Regions from separate parts of the Streptomyces sp. NPDC002619 genome, predicted to be linked through region 2. Evidence: riboswitches for the same ligand, from Rfam matches in the RefSeq annotation. Region 2 holds a riboswitch; the other holds the start of a gene.

Region 1 (3,400 bases), on a different contig from region 2:
GGTGATGGCGCTGCTGCGGGAGCTGTCACCGCTGGTGGAGCCGCTGAGCCTGGACGAGGCGTTCGTGGACCTGGAGGCCGGGGGAACGGCCTGGGACGAGGCGTCGGCGCGGCTGGCGGGGGTGAAGCTGCGCGCGGACATACGGGCCGGCACCGGGCTCACCGGGTCGGTGGGACTCGCCGCCTCCAAGATGCTTGCGAAGATCGCCTCTGAGGAGGCGAAGCCCGACGGGCTGGTGCTGATCGAGCCGGGCACGGAGCGGGCGCTGCTCGGCCCCATGTCGGTGCGGACTCTGCCGGGGGTCGGGCCGGCGACGGGCGACCATCTGCGGCGGGCCGGGATCACCACGGTCGACGAGCTCGCGGAGGCGGGTGAGGACGAGCTTGTACGGCTGGTCGGCAAGGCCCATGGGCATGCGCTCTACGCCATGGCGCTGGCGCACGACGAGCGGCCCGTGGTGGCCGAGCGTGAGACAAAGTCGGTGTCGGTCGAGGACACGTACGACGTGGACATCCACGACCGGATCCGGGTTGGGCTCGAGGTGCAGCGGCTGGCCGACCGGTGTGTGCGGAGGCTGCGCGGGGCCGGGCTGTCGGGGCGGACCATCGTGCTCAAGGTGCGGAGGTACGACTTCTCGACCCTGACCCGGTCCGAGACGCTCCGTGGGCCGACGGACGATCCGGCGGTGGTGCGGGAGGCGGCGGCGCGGCTGCTGGACCCCGTGGACACGACGGGGGGAGTGCGGCTGCTCGGGGTGGGGGTGTCGGGGCTGGCCGACTACACACAGGAGGACCTGTTCGCGCAGGCGGCGGGGGAAGGGGCGGACCCCTCGGCCGAGGAGGCCGTGGCGGAGCCCGTCGCCGAGGAGGCGGCGCGCGCCGAGCGCCGCTGGCCCTCCGGGCACGACGTGCGGCACACGGAGTACGGACACGGCTGGGTGCAGGGCAGCGGGCTGGGCCGGGTGACGGTGCGCTTCGAGACACCGGACTCGGAGCCGGGCCGGGTGAGGACGTTCCGCGTCGACGACCCTGCATTGGAACCGGCGGATCCGCTGCCGTTGGTGTCCCGAAGACAGGTGGACGGAGAGGGTGGGGCCGACGGGGGGCTTGAGGGGGCCGCGCACAGTGGGGGCGGCTCGGGTGGTGGTGTTGAGTGAGGGCGTTGAGTGAGGCGGAGGGAGCTTGGCGGGGTGCGGGTGGTCCGTGCATGGGTGGGGGCGTGCGAGAGCAGGGCGGGAAGCGTCCGGCCGAGGTCGGCGTCGCTCTCGACGGCACCTCGCGGGGTCGAGGGGTGACCGGGGGAGCCGTGAGCCCGTCCGCCGCGGTGTGCGTCGGCCTGTGCGGAGTCTGGGCGGGGCCGCAGCGGTTGGGGAAGTCGGTGGCTTCTGCGGGTGGGTCGGTGCTGTGGCCCCGCGCCGTAGGGTCCTGCGGTTTCAGACGTCCTCCGTGCCGGCCAGTTTGCCGAAGTCGTGGTCCGGGACCTTGGGGGGTGGGGCCACGTCCAGGCCGTAGTGGTGGTATAGCTGGAGTTCCTGTTCGGGGGAGAGGTGGCGGCCCACGCCGAAGTCGGGGGCGTCCTTGATGAGGGCCCGTTCGAAGGGGATCCGCAGGGTGCCCTCGACGAGTTCGCTCGGCTCGAGGGGGACGAAGGCGTCGCGCGAGAAGAGGCCGGTGCGTATGGCCGCCCATTCCGGCACGCCCGTCGCGTCGTCGAGGTACACCTCGTCGATCGTGCCGATCTTGGTGCCGTTGCGGTCGAACGCCTTGCGGCCGATCAGGTTGCGCGGATCGAGGTCGGTCTGCACGGGCCCTCCACTTGGTCGCAAATCATCCGTAAGCACTACGAAAGAGCAGATTCGGGAAGGCGGCCACTCGAAGACCCTCCCGTTGACCTCGCTGGTAGGCTGGCAAGCGGCTGCTGACCCCGTGCGGGAGAGTCCTCCGGACATCATCGGAGGCGCCGAAGGAGCAAATCCTCCCCGGAATCTCTCAGGCCCACGTACCGCACGGACGAGGTCACTCTGGAAAGCAGAGCGGAGGTCGACGGTTTCCGCTCTCACCGACGGTGAAAGCCGGAGCCCCTAGGCATCCGGTGAAGCTCTCAGGTTGAGATGACAGAGGGGGAGGCCGTCGGGGTGCCCGTGCCGGGGTACCCCTCGAAGGTCGCGTCAGACCAGGAGGCCTCCGCAATGACCGCCCACCGCATTCCGCTCACCGAGCTCGAACAGGGCACCCCCTTCGAGCAGCGCCACATCGGGCCCGACCAGGAGGCGCGGGCCAAGATGCTCGCGCAGGTGGGTTACGGCTCCCTCGATGAGCTGACCGCCGCCGCCGTGCCTGACGTGATCAAAAACGCCGACGCGCTCGACCTGCCGGGCGCGCGTACAGAGGCCGAGGTGCTGGCCGAGCTGCGCTCCCTCGCGGACCGCAACCAGGTGCTCGGATCGATGATCGGCCTGGGCTACTACGGCACCTTCACGCCGCCCGTCATCCTGCGCAACGTCATGGAGAACCCGGCCTGGTACACGGCCTACACGCCGTACCAGCCGGAGATCTCCCAGGGCCGCCTTGAAGCGCTGCTGAACTTCCAGACCATGGTCGCCGACCTCACCGGGCTGCCGACCTCCGGTGCCTCCCTCCTCGACGAGGGCACCGCGGCCGCCGAGGCCGTGGCGCTGTCCCGGCGCATGGGCAAGAACAAGAAGGGCCTCTTCCTGGTCGACGCGGACGCGCTGCCGCAGACCATCGCCGTGATCGAGACCCGTGCCGAGCCGGCCGGCGTCGAGGTCGTCGTCGCCGACCTCAGCGACGGCATCCCGACCGAGATCGCTGCGCGTGAGATCAACGGCGTGCTGATCCAGTACCCGGGCGCCTCCGGTGCCGTACGCGACATCAAGCCCGTCATCGACCAGGCGCACGAGCTCGGCGCGCTCGTCACCGTCGCCGCCGACCTGCTGGCGCTGACCCTCCTGACCTCGCCCGGCGAGCTGGGCGCCGACATCGCCGTCGGCACCACGCAGCGCTTCGGTGTGCCGATGGGCTTCGGCGGACCGCACGCGGGCTACATGGCCGTCCACGAGAAGTTCGCGCGCAGCCTGCCCGGCCGTCTCGTGGGCGTCTCGGTCGACGCCGACGGGAACAAGGCGTACCGCCTGGCCCTGCAGACGCGTGAGCAGCACATCCGCCGGGAGAAGGCGACCAGCAACATCTGTACCGCGCAGGTGCTCCTCGCGGTGATGGCGGGCATGTACGCCGTCTACCACGGTCCCGAGGGCCTGAGGTCCATCGCGCGCCGCACCCATCGCTACGCCACGATCCTCGCCGCCGGCCTCACCCGCGGCGGCGTCGAGGTCCTCCACGGTGCCTACTTCGACACACTGACCGTCAGGGCCGCGGGCCGT
Region 2 (3,400 bases):
AAACCACTGGTCTGGCTGGAAAGGCTAGCGGGTGGCGGTGACAGCCCTTCAATCCGAGAAGCCGATCCGGCGCAGGACGTCCGCCGCGTCCCGGTCGAGCAGCACCGCCGAGCCGCAGCCCTCGGGCAGCGCGCCCTGCTCCACCGAGCGCAGCAGACGGGCGGCTGCCCTGCGGTGGCGCAGGAAGGCGTAGCGGGAGACGCCCCGGCCGCGCTCGCGCTGGCCCGCGAGTGCCGTGTCGGGGGTGACGTCGAGGAGCAGCAGGTGCAGGGTGCCGCTGCGCCGGCGGGCCTCGCGGGCCAGCCAGCCGCGCACCCAGGCCTGGGTGCCGCAGTCGTGCACGACGACGCCCTCGCCGGAGCGCAGGGCCCTGCGCAGTCCGGCGAAGTGGGCGAGGCGCACCAGGGGGCGGTAGAGGGCGTAGGGGAGGAAGCGGGGGGTGCGGGCGTCCCAGCGGTCGCGGGTGTCCTGGGAGTCGACGCGGACGCCGCGGACCGCGCGGTGCATCAGCGTCGACTTGCCGCTGCCGGGCAGGCCTGCGATCACGACGAGGTCGCGGGGGCCGAAGAGCAGGTGGTGGGGGCTGCGGCCCGAGCGTTCCCGCAGGTCGCGGACGACAGGGGCCGGCTGCTCGGTGCAGCGCTCGCGGGCCTGTGCTGCGGGCTCCTTCGGCAGTGCGAGGCCCGTGGTCGTGGCGTACGCCGTGGTCCTGTTCACCGTGAATCGTCCTCCCCTTGGGCTCGGAGATCACCTGCCCGTCAAGTGTAAAGAGAAGGTAATGCGTGCTGTCCCGGGTTTCGTGCGCGTACGGCCACAGGTCGGTTACAGACGTGGCCTGCCGCGCGGCCGCCGGGCGTGCAATGATGTGCGCGCAAACTGCATACCGGCCGCTTGAATCCGCGCGGGAGAGTCCCCGGCAGTACGTACACCGGGGCGCCGAAGGAGCAAGTCCCTCCCTTGAATCTCTCAGGCCCCGTTACCGCGCGGGCGAGGCACATCTGAAAAGCGGGCCGCTGTGACAGTGGCTCCACCCAAGGTGCAAACCGTGATCGTCGCCGCGACGGTGGTCATGGTGAACCTCTCAGGTTCCGATGACAGATGGGGAGGAACGACCTCGCCCGTCATTTCCTGGGAGACGACCGTCCGATGAGCAGTACCGAATCCTCCGCCGCGCCGCGCCGGACCGCACTCGACGCGCTGCACCGTTCGCTCGGCGCGACGATGACCGACTTCGCCGGCTGGGACATGCCCCTGCGGTACGGCTCAGAGCGCGACGAGCACCTCGCCGTGCGCACCCGGGCCGGCCTCTTCGACCTCTCCCACATGGGCGAGATCACCGTCACCGGCCCGCAGGCCGCGCAGCTGCTGAACTACGCCCTGGTCGGCAACATCGCCTCCGTCGGCGTCGGCCGTGCCCGCTACACCATGATCTGCCGGGCCGACGGCGGCATCCTGGACGACCTGATCGTCTACCGGCTGGACGAGGCCGAGTACCTGGTCGTGGCCAACGCCTCCAACGCCCAGGTGGTCCTCGACGCTCTTGTCGAGCGTGCCGCCGGCTTCGACGCCGAGGTCCGCGACGACCGGGACAACTACGCGCTGATCGCCGTACAGGGCCCCGAGTCCCCCGCAATCCTCAAGTCGCTCACCGACGCCGACCTGGACGGCCTGAAGTACTACGCCGGCCTGCCCGGCACGGTCGCCGGTGTCCCCGCGCTGATCGCGCGCACCGGCTACACCGGCGAGGACGGCTTCGAGCTGTTCGTGGCGCCGGAGCACGCCGTCGAGCTGTGGCAGGCGCTGACCAAGGCCGGCGAGGGCGCGGGCCTGATCCCCTGCGGTCTGTCCTGCCGCGACACGCTGCGCCTGGAAGCGGGCATGCCGCTGTACGGTCACGAGCTGAACACCTCCCTGACCCCGTTCGACGCGGGGCTCGGCCGGGTCGTGAAGTTCGAGAAGGAGGGCGACTTCGTGGGCCGCGAGGCGCTGGCCGAGGCCGCGTCCCGCGCCGAGTCGAACCCGCCGCGCATCCTGGTCGGACTGGTCGCCAAGGGCCGCCGGGTCCCGCGCGCAGGGTACTCGGTCGTCGCGGGCGGCGCGGTGATCGGCGAAGTCACCTCGGGTGCCCCCTCGCCCACGCTGGGCAAGCCCATCGCCATGGCGTACGTCGACGCGGCGCACTCGGCGCCGGGCACGGCGGGCGTCGGCGTGGACATCCGGGGCAGCCACGAGCCGTACGAGGTCGTGGCGCTGCCCTTCTACAAGCGCCAGAAGTAGACACTGGGCGCGGTCACCGTGTGACCCCACGCACGTTTCGCCTGCTCACGAGCAACTCCAGCAGTCCCCATTCACCAGCACACTCCCGCGTACAGGAGAATTCAGGCCATGAGCAACCCCCAGCAGCTGCGCTACAGCAAGGAGCACGAGTGGCTGTCGGCCGCCGAGGACGGCGTCTCGACGGTCGGCATCACGGAGTTCGCGGCCAACGCGCTCGGCGATGTCGTCTACGCCCAGCTCCCCGAGGTCGGCGACACGGTCACTGCGGGCGAGTCCTGCGGCGAGCTGGAGTCGACCAAGTCGGTCAGCGACCTGTACTCGCCGGTCGACGGTGAGGTCACGGAGATCAACCAGGACGTCGTCGACGACCCGTCGCTGGTGAACTCGGCCCCCTTCGAGGGCGGCTGGCTGTTCAAGGTGCGCGTCGCGGGCGAGCCGGCCGACCTGCTCTCCGCCGACGAGTACGCCGCCCACTCCGCCGGCTGAGAGGTCGCAGAGCACATGTCGCTTCTGAACACCCCCCTGCACGAGCTCGACCCGGACGTGGCCGCCGCGGTCGACGCCGAACTGCACCGCCAGCAGTCCACGCTGGAGATGATCGCGTCGGAGAACTTCGCTCCCGTCGCGGTCATGGAGGCGCAGGGCTCGGTCCTCACCAACAAGTACGCCGAGGGCTACCCGGGCCGGCGCTACTACGGCGGCTGCGAGTACGTCGACGTCACCGAGCAGCTGGCCATCGACCGGGTCAAGGAGCTGTTCGGCGCCGAGTACGCCAACGTGCAGCCCCACTCGGGTGCCTCCGCCAACCAGGCCGCCCTGTTCGCGCTGGCCCAGCCCGGTGACACCATCCTCGGTCTGGACCTGGCCCACGGCGGGCACCTGACCCACGGGATGCGGCTGAACTTCTCCGGCAAGCAGTTCGACGTGGTCGCGTACCACGTGGACGCCGCGACCGGCCTGGTCGACATGGCCGAGCTGGAGAAGCTCGCCAAGGAGCACCGCCCGAAGGTGATCATCGCGGGCTGGTCGGCGTACCCGCGGCAGCTGGACTTCGCCGAGTTCCGCCGCATCGCCGACGAGGTCGGGGCCTACCTGTGGGTCGACATGGCGCACTTCGCGGGTC

Evidence for each region. Region 2 has a riboswitch for glycine ahead of gcvT (glycine cleavage system aminomethyltransferase GcvT). Riboswitches for the same ligand answer to the same signal wherever they lie in the genome.
Region 1: linked by a shared signal. The riboswitch ahead of gcvP (aminomethyl-transferring glycine dehydrogenase) and the one ahead of gcvT (glycine cleavage system aminomethyltransferase GcvT) in region 2 are both predicted to bind glycine.

What each region holds. Positions count from the first base shown of each region.
Region 1 covers NZ_JBIAQV010000004.1:352,911-356,310, reverse strand. Annotated here, with positions in the region: gene ACFYXB_RS10995 (DNA polymerase IV) at 1-1,156, shown strand, start outside; gene ACFYXB_RS10990 (PRC-barrel domain-containing protein) at 1,433-1,804, opposite strand; glycine riboswitch at 1,919-2,014, shown strand; gene gcvP (aminomethyl-transferring glycine dehydrogenase) at 2,189-3,400, shown strand, end outside.
Region 2 covers NZ_JBIAQV010000016.1:50,221-53,620, reverse strand. Annotated here, with positions in the region: gene ACFYXB_RS24320 (AAA family ATPase) at 49-717, opposite strand; glycine riboswitch at 893-992, shown strand; gene gcvT (glycine cleavage system aminomethyltransferase GcvT) at 1,147-2,277, shown strand; gene gcvH (glycine cleavage system protein GcvH) at 2,386-2,763, shown strand; gene glyA (serine hydroxymethyltransferase) at 2,779-3,400, shown strand, end outside.